DNA from 2 places in the Corynebacterium choanae genome. Region 2 is predicted to be linked to the other one. Evidence: predicted binding sites of a transcription regulator. Region 2 holds the regulator's gene; the other holds the start of a gene.

Region 1 (7,860 bases), 250 kb from region 2:
ATCAACACACCGGTAGACCGTGGACATGCCGCCGCGGGCAATGGGCGCATCAACAATATAGCGATCCTCTAACACATCGCCTCGCGCAAGCTGACTCATGGCATCAAGTATGACAGATCACAGCCAACAAACCACCCCGGGATTGGGGAACACCCAGCAGTTCACCTCACCGTGGCCGGTATGAAACCGTGGGTGGAGCCTTTGACCACCACTTAGGAAAAAGCCGGCAACGCTATACACTTACACAACTGTGACTGCTTTTCCTGATGCAAACAAGTATCTTCCGGATGAACCGCTGCTCGATCTGCCCACCGCTGCCGAGGCAATGAATGCGCCCGTCACCCGGCTGATCACCATGGTGAACAATGGCACCATCATCGCCGTCAAAGACGGTGGGGTGAAAAAAATTCCCGCCCGCTATCTTGCCGACAACGGAGAGATGAACAAGTTCATTGTTGGTCTTACCGCCCTGTTAAAAGATGGTGGCTGGGAAGAAACTGAAATTCTGGATTACATGTTTACCAATGATCCGAGCCTGCCTGGCCGGCCAATTGATTGTTTACACGGGCATCTCGCCCGGGAAGTGATGCGTCGCGCGCAAGCAATGGGCTTTTAACAGAGCGCTTGAACAATGCTGCCTCCGCGCAACAGTTGTAGCTGTTCGCGACTGGCACCGCGGGCACACATATCCCGCAAAGGGGCTTTCACCCCCCGATAGCAATGCTCTCCCCGGAACTGTTTTCCGGGGAGAGTTTTTTTGCTCCCAACCATCCGGGAGGTGAAACGACCGGCATCACCTGCTGCCATCCCGACCACAACGGATAGATCAGCCTCCCGCAAGACACCCTACAGAGCACCAACACACTGGCGGTATTACTACAGGGGCAGGCAGCGTTGTGGAAAGTACATTTTCAGCTGTGCCTAGGCGTGACGAACAGTCGCCGCAAGCGCCAACGACTCTAACGTTTCACTGGCCTGCCGCGTCAGCGGAACGTCCCTGATTGCCCGCAGCCCCTTGTCGGTCAAAGCGCTAATCTCTTCCTCCACAGTCTCAACCGCGTCAGTACCGGCAATAAGGTCGGCAAGTTCAGCGATCGCCGCAGGATCTGTGACCTCACCAAGACCTTCCCGAAGCTGACGTGCACCGGCTTGATCATGGGTATCCAAATACTCCAACGCTTTCGCTACCAGCAAGGTGCGTTTCCCCTCCCGCAAATCATCCCCGGCCGGTTTACCGGTGACTGCAGAATCCCCAAACACGCCCAACAAATCATCCCGCAGTTGGAAAGCAACCCCCACATCGGTGCCATATTCCCGGAGGGCATCGACGAGACGCTGATCGGCGCCACCAAGCATCGCCCCAAAATGCAAGGGGCGTTCGATCGTATAGGCGGCAGTTTTGAGCTCATTGATCTTCCGGGCAGAAGTTGGCCGCTCGTCACGCGCCGCTTCCACCGAAATATCAAGCATTTGCCCTGCAATAACCTCGGTTCGCATCCTGGCCCACACAGGCCAAGCTCGTACCAAACCCTCCACAGACAGACATGCTTCAGCGATCAGATCATCAGCCCACACCAACGCCAAATCTCCGGCCAAGATCGCCATCGATTCACCAAACCGCTGTGGATCCCCCTTCCAGCCGTGGCTTGCATGATGATCAGCAATCCGGCGGTGAATGGTTTGTTTGCCACGCCGGGTCTCAGAAGCATCAATAATATCGTCGTGAATGAGAGCACAAGCCTGGATCAGTTCTAAAGCGCTGACCGCTCTGAGGACAGCTTCAGGGCGTTCAAGTGGTTCCTGCTCACCGGTTGCTGCCACAAACCCTGTCCAAGCAAACAATGGCCGCATTCGTTTACCACCACCGGTCACAAAAGCGATGATGTCTTCAGCTACATCGCTAATAAAACCGTCGATAGGGGCGAGCTCTTCGCGGCGGTCATGAAGAAAACTTGCAAGGTTGGTTTCGACTGCTGATCGAATTTCTTGCGCATTGACGGTGAGGTGCGACATGGCGGTCTTAACCTGCTCTTTGTACCTGGGAAACAGTGGGGAACAAAACTGCTGTAAGGAATGATACGTCATTTCATTCCAACGCTGCCGTGGGGCTAGTGGTCGCGGCTGCAGTCGCCTTTCCCAACGACAAACTTGCGCACAGATGTGGTGTGCAGGTCTTGCCTGCCGCAGACAACACCTCAAGCTCCTCGCAGGAAAGCACTATTGCCGTGCTGATAACCAGACGTTCAGTGGGGAAACCTTGGGGTAGTACCAGTTTTCCGGAGCTGGTTGCTATTGCTGCAGTCCGAGGATCGCGAATGGTCTATGGTCACCACTGAAAGTTACGTTGCGTAAGACGTCGACAAAACCGAATTGGCGATAGAGGTGAAACGCGGCGTTTGCTTCATGTTCCACCTCTGGGGTGGAAAGCAGCACCCACGGCGCGGTGATCTGAGAGAGGAAAACTTGCAGCATGTGTTTTCCAACGCCGTGCCCTTGCGCTGCAGGCAGGACGTGGATCTCCGAAAGTTCGAAATAATTCTCGAGCAGACTTGCGGGCTGGCGAAGCTCAGTCGGATGTCGCTGCGTGTAGCTGCGAACACAATGATCCCACCAGGACGTGGGGCTACCAGGTACGCCCCAGCAACAGCCCACCAGACGATTTGTTTCTTGGTCGAGGGCGATAACTGCCTGATGGTGTTCACGGGTGGATGCCACTTGCCAGGAGTGAATGCGATCCGCCCGCAGTGAACGCGGATAATTCATTGCGGTGAGGTAAATGTCGACAAGTTGGGGAACACAACGGCGGAACGTAGCGGTGTCGACAGCAGTTACAGAGACATTCATCTCTTCAAGCCAACCACGATCTGGGAACCTATGGGGCTGGTTTGACGGTCAGATTGTGCACATGGCAACCAGGAGCCGGATCGACCTCATCGGGCAAATCACGGATCGTTGGGGAGTCAAGCAACCCCGCGAGTTCGATCAAATGTTCTAACAATGGGCTTGCGGTACTGCTCGCTGTGCGGGGAGTGTCCTAACGTGAATTCCGAAATAAAACCTGATCGGTTCGGCATTTTGCCGGTACCGCTGCCCGGTACTCAAACGGATGTTGCAATAACGAGCATCTTCCGTGCGTTGAAACAAGTGAACAATGATCCATCACGCAGAATCCAGGATCGCAGGCGCCGACCTAGGAGTCGCTGTGATGTGGTCGAACGAGAGACAGAATGTTTTTGAAAGGAGAATGATTATGGCGCGGCTAAGCTCAACCTCTTTTGCGTCCGGCTCGTTAGCTCGTGACAGCTACATTTCCCGCGCTAATGAATTGCTTGCGCTGTCTTATCGACAGCTGCGAGAGGGGGAATTTGATGAAGCGTTGGAAAACGCGTACCGGGCGGCACTTCGTACGGCTGGGGCGCGAATTGCCGCAGCTGGTGCCGCAAATAAGCGTGGTCGTCCCACGAGTGCATGGGAACAGCTTGCACGGCTTGACGAATTGGGGGCGGTGCAGGCTGCATCGTTTCGGCGCTGGAAGGGCATTCGTCAGGATGTGTTATGTGGAGTAAGTCATGCCGATGCACAGATGGTGAACGACCTGTTAAGTGAAGTTGAGTCGCTGCTCACTGTGGTGGAGCAGGAGGCGGGCTGGCTTCCCCAAGTGGCTTAAAGTGCTGGTTTATCATGCTGTGATGAGCTTCTCATTGGTTGCTCGACGGTCTCGCAGAACTGCAAAACAGCTGCCCTTGGGGGTAGTGTGAGCGGCAGTGAGCAAGCGTTGTGCGACATTGTTGTCGCTGCGGGGGAACCAAAGTGTGTGCTGTGGCGTTACTTGATTAGACCGAACGCTTGCTGTGGGTTTGGTGGTCAATATTGTGGACAGTGTGCTTTAAGATGTCACTAAAGATTTCTAGGGCTAGCAACATTGATCGTTGACCCGCGAAATACACCCGTTGCCGCTACAGTAGGTGCTGTGACGTCAATGATAAATATCTATGCGTCATGCAGCATTACAGTCGTTACCTAGAGTTTCGACTGTGTGCAGTGTCGAGTCGGTGTCCGTTTTATGAAAGCAACTTGCCCACCCGCATCGTCCATGGAGGAACAGTGGCATTATCTGAGCATGAACAACGTGCGTTAGAAGAGATGGAGCGTGCTCTGATTGCCGAGGATCCAAGTTTCGGTTCAGGATTTAAAGAACCGTCTCAGTCCTCGCCATTGCTGCACCTCCGTGCGATCGCTTTAGGGCTCGTCGGGCTGGTCTTGCTCATCGCCGGGGTGGCGTTGAGCCAAACCAGCATCTGGCTGTTGCTGCTTTCGGTAGCTGGGTTCTTGCTGATGTTTGGCGCTGGGGTGTGGGCGCTCCGCGGGGGCGGGAATAAGCCTGAGCAGACTCGACAACGCCACGATCTTAGCGATGTCTTGCAAGCCGGTGGCGTGTCGAAGCCCCGTACTGCAGCTGGTGACAGATTAGGTGATCGCATGGAAGACAACTTCCGACGTCGCTTTGGTCGGCAATAGCTAAAAGTTGCTTCCTAGTTGGCGGCGATTGTGGAGAACCCATTGTGGTTGCTGCTCACTAAAGTTTTCGCAGCCGCGCCCGACTTGAGATGTGTTCTCAAGCCGGGCGTTTTTTGATTTCCCGGTTGTGGACCTCGGTTTTCGTAAGGAGTGTTCGCTCGTTGCTGCCAGGGGCTGTGTCCGATTCGACGGGATGGCGAGTTTGTATCTTGCGGTCTGCGGGGCGCTGTGTTGGCTAACTGGCTGAAAGCCACTTGGCTAGCTCGTGTCCGGTTCGCATCCATAGGGTTGGCTTTATTGCTGGTAGGGGAGTGGCTGTATATCTTCCCCACTTTGCCCCACCGAGATCTCCCACTTCTCCCCACCGAGATCTCCCACTTCGCCCCACTTTGCTAACCCTTGCGGTGTGTGGCGGTTGATTAGTTGGACGGTAGTGTGGCGGAAAATCCCTGCTTTCGTGCCGAAACTGCAGCTAGGAGTTGGGAGTCCTGGGAATGCTGATCAAGGTATGGGCTGGCTGCGGTTGTGCTAACGGGGAAGAAAAAATTGTGACTCATGGGGCGATAGTGACGGTTGGGGGTGTAGTAGGTGTACCTTCCCCCACTTGCGGAAATTGGCAATGAACTGCGGATATGTGTTCATGGTGGGGGTTTGTGGGGCGGATATGTGGAGTTTGTGGGGATTTGTGGGGTAAAGTGGGGCGCGGTGGTACGAAGTGTGGTGACGTCCTAACGAAACGGCACCGCTTCGCAGCCTCAAGAAACTCCATACACGATAGAGCCGATCGTTAACGTCAGCGGAGGAGGTGCCGAGACATGTTTTTCGGTACTTACACTCCCAAGATGGACGACAAGGGACGATTGACGCTGCCTGCAAAGTTTCGCGAAGAACTTGCCGGCGGGCTGGTTGTTACCAAAGGTCAAGATCACTCGTTGGCGGTGTATCCGCGTGCAGCGTTCCTAGAACGTGCGCAAAAAGCCGCCGCAGTATCGCGAACCAATGCGGAAGCGCGTGCTTTCGTTCGCCATTTGGCGGCGAGTGCCGATGAGCAATTCCCTGACGGTTCGGGTCGCATCACACTATCGCAGCAACATCGCGCCTATGCGGGATTGAGCAAAGAGTGTGTGGTGATCGGTTCTATGGATTTTCTCGAGATCTGGGACGCTGCTTCTTGGGAACGCTACCAAGCTGAAACCGAGGAACAGTTCTCGACCGCTGAAAACACGATGCTGGAAGACCTTATGTAGGGATATTCCTGTAGCGTGCTCACAGTTCAAGCAACAACAATTTCATTCCACATCGAAACGACAAGCATTGCCCTCAATGGAGTAGCAGTGCCGCGGTTCGTGTTTACCAGGCGCAACGTTGCAAGGGACACCTTGGGATGGTCTGCCACAACACAGATCCGCACGACATCGGATGTAACACGGGAATCCCAGTTGATGGACGTAACGAACCCATCAACTCGCAGCTTGGTTTCTGTGCTGCTGGATGATGAAGCAAAGCGAGGCTCTTGCGTGGCTTCCTGCTTTGAGATGGATGTCGATCGGTGTCTACCTGAAGGGTGCGCTGCGTAGCTGGTGTACTTCCCCTGCATCAGAGCGTGGCCTGTCAGGTAGGCTCCCGTCGGCATCACAACCACTGCTGTCTCACCGTCGGTGATGCTTGGATGTGGATGATGATCTGCCACGAACCCACCACCGACATCTGGTGGGTTTTCGTGTATCAGTACCGATATTGTCCTGGTCGATGGTGAACTTACTGTCGAATACCTGGTGTGCTGTGGGGGTTGAACCGCATGTTTTACGTACCGCTGTAGTGGCAAACAATCTGGGAGGGCGATCGGCGATGACAACAATTCCAGCCGGTGAGCATGGCCATATTCCGGTGATGATTGACCGGGTGACTGCCTTGCTGGAGCCTTCTGTTGCTGCTGCAGGGGACACTGCGGTGATTGTGGACTGCACACTGGGGGCAGGCGGTCACACAGAGCATTTTCTGGCAACGTTTCCCACCGCCCATGTCATTGGGCTTGACCGGGATCAACGAGCACTCGATATCGCAACAGCGCGACTGGAGCCGTACGGGGATCGCTTCACTGCGGTAAAAACCCGTTTCGATGGCATCACACAGGCACTTGCGGACCATGTTGCAGATTCAGCAGGATGCGCCATAGCAGCAGCCCATGGGGTTGCTGGGATTCTTTTCGATCTAGGAGTGTCGTCGATGCAGCTAGATCAGCCAGAGCGGGGATTTTCCTATGCACGTAATGCGCCGCTGGATATGCGCATGGATGAACAAACCTCCTTGACTGCCGCCGACATTGTCAACACGTATTCCCACGGGGAAATTGCGAAAATTTTGTCGCAACTCGGTGATGAACGGTTTGCCGCAAAGATCGCTTCAGCAATTGTGCAGCATCGTCAACAAGCCCCAATCACCGACACCGCCACCTTGGTGGAGCTGATTTATCAAGCAATTCCGGCTCCAGCACGTCGCACTGGTGGCCATCCAGCGAAGCGCACCTTTCAAGCGTTGCGAGTCGCAGTGAATAGTGAGCTGCATTCGATTGAGCAGGCATTGCCGGCGGCGATGTCTGCACTGCGAGTCGGTGGGCGAATGGTGGTGATGAGCTATCAGTCTCACGAGGACAAACTCGTGAAGTCACAATTTGCGGCAGCGACGAAATCGCATCAACCACCAGGGTTGCCAATGGATCTGCCCGGCCACGGTCCGCAATTTTCCGCCCTTACCCGCGGTGCGTTGCAGGCCACTGACGACGAAATTGCGGAAAATCCAAGAGCGAAACCAGTCCGGGTGCGGGCTATTGAAAAGCTCCGCGAATAGGTGTGAAACCACACCGCTGTCTGGTGAATCTTCCACATGTTTCATTGTTGGATGATTCCCGACTTCCCCAGCTTTAGCGTTTGCTGCTGATGGTGCACTGGAGAGCACCAACCTGATACCCCAAGATGTTGCTGTTGACGAAGTGAGGCTTTTCCGCGATGACGATGCAGACCACCCAGGCTCCGCGCCAGAGCCACCGTGTACAGCAGGCTGCGACGAGTACCCGCACCCCGGTGCTGCCACGTCCCAGCACCGTGCCGCGGACGTTCCCGCAGCGCCATCCGGTACCGCAGCGAATTCCGTCGACGAAGCCGGTTCGGTCGATTCGGGGGCGCCGTGTCGTCACTGAACAGCCCAATCCGACTAAGGTCCGGTTCGTGCTCGTGCTGCTCGCCGTGCTGATTACTGGTCTTTCAGCAACCATGTACCTGTCCGGGGTCACTGCCCAGCAAACTTTCCAGATTGCACAGCTCACAGAAGAAAATGTGCAGCTGG
Region 2 (7,860 bases):
AAGTCCCGTAACCAAGGACAGATCTCTTCGTCGCTTGGCAAGGTTGCCAAAACTCACGCGACAAAGGCTGCACCGAACTGGGATGAACGCATTGGTGATGTCGCCGAGGAGGTAACTACCACCGTCGACGGTCAGCACGTCACGGCCTTCCCTGCCTTGACCGTAACGGCCGCTGGTGTCGAAGTGGTTGTCTATCCAACGAAGGCCCAGGCGGATGCTGCCCTGCTCACCGCAAATCTCACGCTTCTTTCCCGGGCAGTAACAATTAGCGACAAACAAATGGTCAAAGGTTTGCCACTGCAGCAGCGTGTCGCTATCGATCGTTATCCGCACGGCGGATTAGCGGGGCTGGTGGAGGACGCCAAAATGGCTGTGATCCGGGACTTGTTGATGCAGCAGGGTGAGCCCGCACGCACACTCGAAGCCTTCGAAGAACTGAAAACTCGCCTCGCACCCGAGGTACCGAAACGTGTCCGCCAGGTCGTAGTGGCACTAGCGCCTGGTATTGCCGCTTATGTCAACATGCAGCAGGAACTCCAGCAATGGCAAGGGCCGGCTATCGATGAAATGATCGAACAGCTAGCGGCAATGCTGCCTCCTCATGCGATTGCACGGTTTGGAGCAACCAAATTAATCCATTTACCGCGCTATATCGAGGCTATGCAGCGCCGGCTAGAACTGATGTCGCAAGATCCTGATCGTGACGCAGACCTGCAAGATCAAGTTCTTGAAGCGCAACAGTATCTAGCGAAGCGACTGGAAAAATTACCTGCGAATCGGGCGAATTCGGCAGCGGCAAAAGAAATCTTCTGGATGATTGAAGAGTTACGAGTTAGTTTGTTTGCACAACAGCTGAAAACACCGAAGCCGGTGAGCGTAAAACGCATCCAAAAAGCAGTCGACAAGCTGCGCTAAACATTCAAGACCTGCAGCTAGACGACGGCAACAACACAGATTACATGCCACATGTTTGCCAAGGGCTAGCTGTAGTCAACGAATGTCGAGCAAGGCAAGCGAATATCGCTTTAATCGTCAAGCCGCCGTTCACTTCGTCGCAGCTGACGGATTTCTGCAAGGAAGTCGTCTGCTGATTCGAAGGATCGATACACCGAGGCGAAACGTAAATAAGCCACTTCGTCGAGCTCACGCAGCGGCTCCAGGATGGCTAAACCGATCTGTTGGGCAGTGATCTGCGAACCTTTTTGGCTAAGGTGCTGTTCCACTTCCTGAGCCAGTTTCTTCAAAGCATCTTCGCCCACTTCGCGGCCTTGGCAGGCCCGCCGCACCCCCCGGATAACCTTTTCCTGCGAGAACGGTTCCTCCATGCCATTGCGCTTTTGCACGAGCAACACAGCTTTTTCCATGGTGGTGAATCGATACCCACAGCCGGTGCACTGTCGACGGCGCCGAATACATGTTCCTCGGTCAACGTTGCGCGAGTCCACAACCTTTGAAGTGTCTTGGCGGCATACGGGGCAAATCATAGTCGACGGCCTTTCACAACTGCGGTGATCAACAGCAATGTCTCCACGAGGAACGTGGACATAGTGGCTTCAATGCTAACGCATCAACGGCAACCGCCAATCTGGCCGCAAATCACCCCAGCAGCTCAGCTACAACAGTGAAAACTGATGACCGAAAATCTGCGCCCTGGTGTGTACCCCTAGCCTGCAGCAACTGCAGCTACATTGATCGGGGCTACTGGCAGCGGCGGTTGTGCATCGATCTCCTCAAAACTCACCGCCCACAACCCTAACGTGAGGCATCCCCCAATGATCGCCCCAGCGATTACCGTCAATTTACTATCCGATACCTGCAGCCGAGGTAGTCGAACAGGTCGTAATTGTGGCCGCGTTTTCGAACTTTCCTCGTCCACATGCTCCTGAAACGTTAACGTTCGAACAGGATGAGGACGCCGCGCAAGATGTGCAGTTTGCGCGCCACCCCAGACCAGCGCTGGCTGTACGGTTGACTGCATTGCCTTAGGTGTATTGACCATCAGTTTCATAACACAAATTCCTCATTTGCTGGCACGAACATAACAAAGTGTATGCCCTATCGGGCACATCATATTCGAACAATTAGAACAACTGTACGATACGCTAACATGATCGATCCGTTGGTCACAAGCAGCCGCATGGTGTTCTATACCCCCAAGTTCGAACCTTCGTGCTACCATGTGGGCAAATACGGCAATTGCTAAACACAGTTTGACGAGCCTTACTTCCACCCGATGGCAACCGTCAGGCCTGCTGGATCCGTCTCACTGTTACGACACAACTTTCCCGTCCTCACTGCCGCAAAGGAACCGCCAGATATGCCCCGTGCAAAATTCGAGCATCAACTCACCGGACGCCAACGGCGCATTTTGGACGTGATCCAGGATGCAACTGTGCTGCGCGGATACCCGCCAAGCATTCGGGAAATCGGCGAAGCAGTTGGACTTACCTCCACCTCATCGGTGTCTTATCAGCTCAAGGAGCTCGAACGAAAGGGCTATCTGCGGCGCGATCCATTTAAGCCACGTGCGGTAGACGTTCGAACCGCCCCGCGCAAGATTGAGCCGACCCCTCGTGCAAGTCACTTGGAAACCGAGACTGATGCTCCGCCAAACCATGAGGGTGTCGCTTTTGTTCCCATGGTTGGCAGTATCGCCGCCGGCAATCCCACACTGGCAGTGGAAGAGACCGAGGCCTACTACCCGATCCCTGAAGAGCTAGTCAGCCCCGGTGAACTCATGATGCTCAAGGTGGTCGGGGAATCAATGCGTGACGCAGGGATTCTTTCCGGCGACTGGGTTGTCATCCGCCGTCAACCAGATTGCGAACATGGCGATTTTGTCGCAGCCCTCATCGACGGTGAAGCAACGGTCAAGGAATTTCGCCGCACGACACTGGGACCGATCTTGCATCCACACAACTTGGCCTTTGACGATATCCGCGCCCGCGACGCTGTCATTCTTGGCGTAGTTGTTACCGTACTGCGAAAGCTCTAACCATCAGCTATTCCAGGCTTAAACGCATCAACCTGGATTAATGCGTAGTAGCGGTGGCGACCGGGAGTAGTGTTCTACCTCGCCGACACTGCAACGCCCCGCTAGTTACCGAACACAGTAGCCAGACCCACCCCAGCGGTTCCTATGCTTCTTACCGCAGAGATTCAAGCAGGCGACTCCGTTGTTTGCGCTTGCACCTGTCAGGCGACGGTGCCCGACCCAACACAGATGATTTCCTGAATTGCCTGAGTATGTGGTTTTCGACCGTGCTTCGCGGGCGAAAACCAACAAAAATGGGCAGATACCCAATGCTGGATCCTGATCTTACGCTCGCCCGCTCAACACTGAGCACCCCCATGTGGGTGATTTTTACTGTCACTCACGGATGGTAAATGTTGCATTAGTTTTGATTGCCACCAAATCCCACATAGGCGCTTTAACCTGCAGATATATCACTGGAAGTAGGTCTGCAGATGTGAGTTTTTCGTTCCAATCGCGCCGAGATTCAGAAATGTTGACAGCAAATCACCTTTGTCTGTGTCCGTTTTTTGGGGTTATTCGTGACAAACTGGACATCAGATATGCGGTAGGAGTCCAGTAGCGGATGCTTCGCCAGTATCCGTCATTGGTTGCTCTACTGCACCACTTGCACACGTCTTTAGTCCGCTTTGCCAAAGGAGCGCCATGTACGCCGAAGAGCGCCGTCGACAAATCGCCTCACTCACAGCTGTCGAGGGGCGTGTCAATGTCACCGACCTGTCGAAGCGGTTCAACGTTACCGCCGAAACTATTCGACGCGACTTGGCAGTGTTGGATCACGAAGGAGCTGTTCACCGGGTGCACGGTGGCGCGGTTGCCAGCCAGAACTTCCAAACCACAGAGCTGACTGTCGACGCGCGTGCAAAAAGTGCGCTGAGCGCGAAAAATGCGATCGCTCGTGCCGCCATGGACTATGTGCCTGATGCCACCGGTGGCATGTTCCTTGATGCTGGTACCACCATTAGTGCCCTCGCCGAACAGATTGCCCAGCATTCTTTGGCTAGGAAATGGACGATTGTCACCAACTGCTTACCAATCGCTATGCAGATGGCTAGTGACGGCGTGGAAGAAGTTCAGCTACTGGGTGGTTATGTGCGTGCTATCACACAAGCAGTGGTGGGTGACACCGCACTTCGTACTCTGGCATTAATGCGGGCTGATGTGGCGTTTATCGGCACCAATGCGTTGACGCTTGATCACGGCTTGTCGACTGCGGATTCGCAGGAGGCAGCGGTCAAACGGGCAATGATTATCAACTCCCGGAAGGTGGTCGTGTTGTGTGACGCTTCCAAGATGGGTTGTGACTACATGGTGAGCTTTGCTGGAATTAACGATATTGACGTGGTCATCACCGATGCGGCGGCACCGCAATCATTCGTGGATGCGTTGAGAGAACGCGGTGTGGAAGTCGTTCTCGCGGGCTAACTTTTGACGATGCTGGGCAGCATTTGCCGGATTCTTGCATGGACATTGAGCAGGTGACACCTGGCCTGGCGAAAGGTAAGGATTGTGATGAGTGTTCCTACAGCTTCCCGCCTACGGGTGGTGGTGGGTCGTCCTATTGACCAACGGCGTACGAGCTACAGCACGAATCCAGGGGCGACGTCGTTGCTGTCTTTTGAGGGGATGTCTCCTACCCCTATCGGCCGAGGGTTAGCGGTTGCTGATGCACTGATCACCGCTGGTAAGTCGGTCGAGGCTGTCATTGCCACCGAGGTGGATTCCGCACTCCGTGAGGCCACTGTGGAGCGTTTTCCCGCTGCTTGTCATGTTGCAGCGGAACTGCCTGCACCACGGGTTATTGTGATGGACACTCCCACCTCGGCGCCGCAACGCTACACCAAACAACTTGCCGAACCAACCAGCGGCGAACAACAGGAGTTGACGGAAGCGATTACGCAGGCTGTAGCTTCCGCACCCGGAACGGTGACAGTGATGGATATCTCTTGTATGTCTCCTGCAGCCCGTGGTTGGCGCAACGAACTGATCAAAACAATTGCCGCTCCTGTGGTGCTTCTTGCCGGTAGCGATGAACCGCTTGCGTCAATGGCAGGGACGAACGCTGATCGGCTTACAGTTACCGTGCAGCTTCCTGCACTCCCCCAAGAAGCTGAGGTGGTAGCGCAGGCAGCAGCTGCTGCATCCACGCAACAATGGTTCATGATCGGTTGCAATGATGGGCACTGGGTGTTGTGCACTGGCGAAGAGCGGGGTTGGCGTGGTTACGCAGGTGTTGGTCGGCAACGGGTAGCGGATACCGAACCGCTACTGTGCGCCGGGGTTGCTGCGGCACTGGCATCCGGTGTTACCGATGCGTTACAAGTGTTTGCCCGAGGGTTGGCAAGTATTGGTCGTCGCCAGGTTGTGGAAGACGATCCGGCTGGGATCGGTTATCGGATTATCGAAGGCCTGCACTAGGCTGCATTAGTCGTTTGAGGCGCTAGAACAGTAGCTGTCAGCAAAGCCGCCACCAGATCGTAAGTCTGGTGGCGGCTTATGCTTTGTGTTGCTTCCGTATCCGAAGCCTCAACCTCGTATAGCCTTGGACAGCTAGATTCGGCAGGTAGGTGATGCGTGCCAAGGGCGCGGGCTTAATCACACAATCCTGCCTTTTTGGCACCGCTGCAACGCTGCTCTTGCCAATCCTTTACTGATTCCTGTTGCAACAGCACGATGGAATCCCACGGATTGGGTCGCAAGAGAAGTTGTGCAGCGGTGCGTTGTAGATGTGCAGCGAGTTAGGCGTCTGCAAGCAGTGCACGGACTGCTTCCTTTGCAGCGCGTGCACCGGCGGCATCAATGGCAGCCAATGCTGCTTGACGGCAGTCGTCGAAGGTGACCTGAGACAGCTTCGCACCAACACCAGCAATTGCGGTGGAGGCGGCCGACAGCGAGTTCACGCCTAAACCGGTGAGTACACAGGCCAGCAGCGGATCAGCGGCAGCTTCACCACAAACACCGACGGCAGTGTTGGTTTTCGCACCAATCTGGCAGGTGTGTTCGATCAGGCGAAGCACTGCTGGCTGCCAGGGATCGGTGAGGTAGGCCAGCTGTGGGGAAAGCCGGTCGGCAGCCATTGTGTACTGGGTGAGGTCATTGGTGCCGATAGAGACGAAGTCCAGATGAGGCATGATTTTGTCGGCCATCAGTGCTGCTGCAGGAACCTCAATCATGGCACCAGCCACCAGGCCGCGTTCTTTACACAGACCAGAGAACCATTTTGCTTCCCGGGCGGTGGCCACCATCGGAGCCATAACCCAGGTTGGGGCGTGGTCGCCACGGCCGGACTTTTCAGCGGCAAGGGCGATAGCGTCGAGCTGCCGGTGAAGCAGCCCTTCGTTGCCGCGAGCAATACGCAAACCGCGCACACCCAGTGCTGGGTTCATCTCGTCGGCAAGCGACGCGAAAGCGACTGGCTTATCTGAGCCTGCGTCGAGGGAGCGAACCACTACCTTCGATTCGGGGAAAGCCTCAAACACCTTGCAGTAGACATCGGCCTGGGCTTCGACGGTTGGTTCCTCTGTGGCGGTAAGGAAGCACAGCTCGGTGCGGAACAGACCAATACCTTCAGCCTGGGTGGCTGCGGCTGTGCGCGCTGCCTTGCCGTCTTGCACGTTAGCCAGCAGCTGTACACGGTGACCATCAGCTGTTTGGGCAGGTCCGCGCCATTCAGCAACCCGCCGCGCCATCTCTTCCCAGCTGGCGACAGCCGCGGTAGCTTCCGCCTCGTCAGGGTGGGTAACAATCGTGCCCAAGGAACCGTCAACCATCACCGGCGTTCCAGCGGTTACTTCAGTAGCCCCAGCACCGACAGCAACGATGCACGGCACGTTGAGTTGGCGGGCAATAATCGCGGTGTGGCTGGTAGGACCACCGAGCTCAGTGACCAGCGCAATAAACAGATTCGTGTCCAATGCCGCGGTGTCAGCTGGGGACAGGTCATCGGCAAACAACACCACTGGCTCGTCGACAGCTGGCAGACCTGGCTCTGCTTCGCCGCGCAGCTCTGCGATGACACGGTCACGGATATCGCGCAGGTCAGTGGTGCGCTCCGCCATCACCCCACCGGCTGCCTCAAACATGGAAATGAACTTCGTGGTAGCAGCGACGACCGCATATTCCGCCGGATGGCCAGAATTAATATTTTTGCGAACTGTCTTGCGCCATCCCCGGTCACGCACCAGGCCAGCTGTGGCTGTGAGCACCTCGGATGCGGCACCGTGCGCCGACTTGCCACGTGCTTCGAGGCGTTCTGCCACAGTGTCTGCAGCAGCCACAAAGCGTTCAAATTCTGCCGGGCGGGATTCTTCCGCCGTAACCGGGCCGGAAGTTGGCAGCTCCGGGCGGGGAGTAATCCACACTGCTTTGGCGTAGGCGATACCTGGCACCACAGCGGTGCCTTTGTAGGTGTTGGACTGCTGAGTTTCAGCCATGGATCATGCTCCTAAACAATCTACGAACGTTCGTTATCACTTGTGCGTCGATGATTTTTTAACAAAAAATTACCGCCCGAGACCACCACAACTTCCCAGCAAGGGGTCTCCAACACTTGTCCCACCTAGAGGATTGCGAGCAGCATTCCGTGCATAACCCTTCACTCCGACGAAGGCGACCTGTGCTGATCGCCTCGTCGGAATGTGTAAGCGCCACACCGTGATTCCCTCTCATAAGGTGAAACGCGCAGCATCCCCGCGATGGTGTTCTTCCTTATCAACCGGCCGCCTGTCAAGCTTTCGCGCCGTCGAACTTCCCCGCTGCTCCGTCCACTCAACGGTGTACGCCAGCTTCGGACGACAACTTCACTAGACTTCGCCTAGCGAACCAGC

Evidence for each region. The regulator LexA, encoded in region 2, represses DNA repair genes until DNA is damaged. The targets are predictions, from matches to a motif close to CGAACANNTGTTCG.
Region 1: the regulator LexA is predicted to act here: its motif matches at 2,980-2,993, upstream of CCHOA_RS07075 (SAV_6107 family HEPN domain-containing protein).

Annotation. Positions count from the first base shown of each region.
Region 1 is NZ_CP033896.1:1,963,125-1,970,984, reverse strand. It holds gene CCHOA_RS07095 (protein kinase domain-containing protein) at 1-99, opposite strand, end outside; gene CCHOA_RS07090 (Rv2175c family DNA-binding protein) at 251-616, shown strand; gene CCHOA_RS07085 (polyprenyl synthetase family protein) at 922-2,085, opposite strand; gene CCHOA_RS07080 (GNAT family N-acetyltransferase) at 2,290-2,844, opposite strand; gene CCHOA_RS07075 (SAV_6107 family HEPN domain-containing protein) at 3,251-3,667, shown strand; gene CCHOA_RS07070 (DUF3040 domain-containing protein) at 4,105-4,518, shown strand; gene mraZ (division/cell wall cluster transcriptional repressor MraZ) at 5,334-5,765, shown strand; gene rsmH (16S rRNA (cytosine(1402)-N(4))-methyltransferase RsmH) at 6,367-7,365, shown strand; gene ftsL (cell division protein FtsL) at 7,524-7,860, shown strand, end outside.
Region 2 is NZ_CP033896.1:1,710,574-1,718,433, forward strand. It holds gene hrpA (ATP-dependent RNA helicase HrpA) at 1-915, shown strand, start outside; gene nrdR (transcriptional regulator NrdR) at 1,026-1,484, opposite strand; gene CCHOA_RS06175 (hypothetical protein) at 1,664-2,008, opposite strand; gene lexA (transcriptional repressor LexA) at 2,318-2,995, shown strand; gene CCHOA_RS06185 (DeoR/GlpR family DNA-binding transcription regulator) at 3,680-4,459, shown strand; gene CCHOA_RS06190 (hypothetical protein) at 4,547-5,452, shown strand; gene ptsP (phosphoenolpyruvate--protein phosphotransferase) at 5,773-7,467, opposite strand.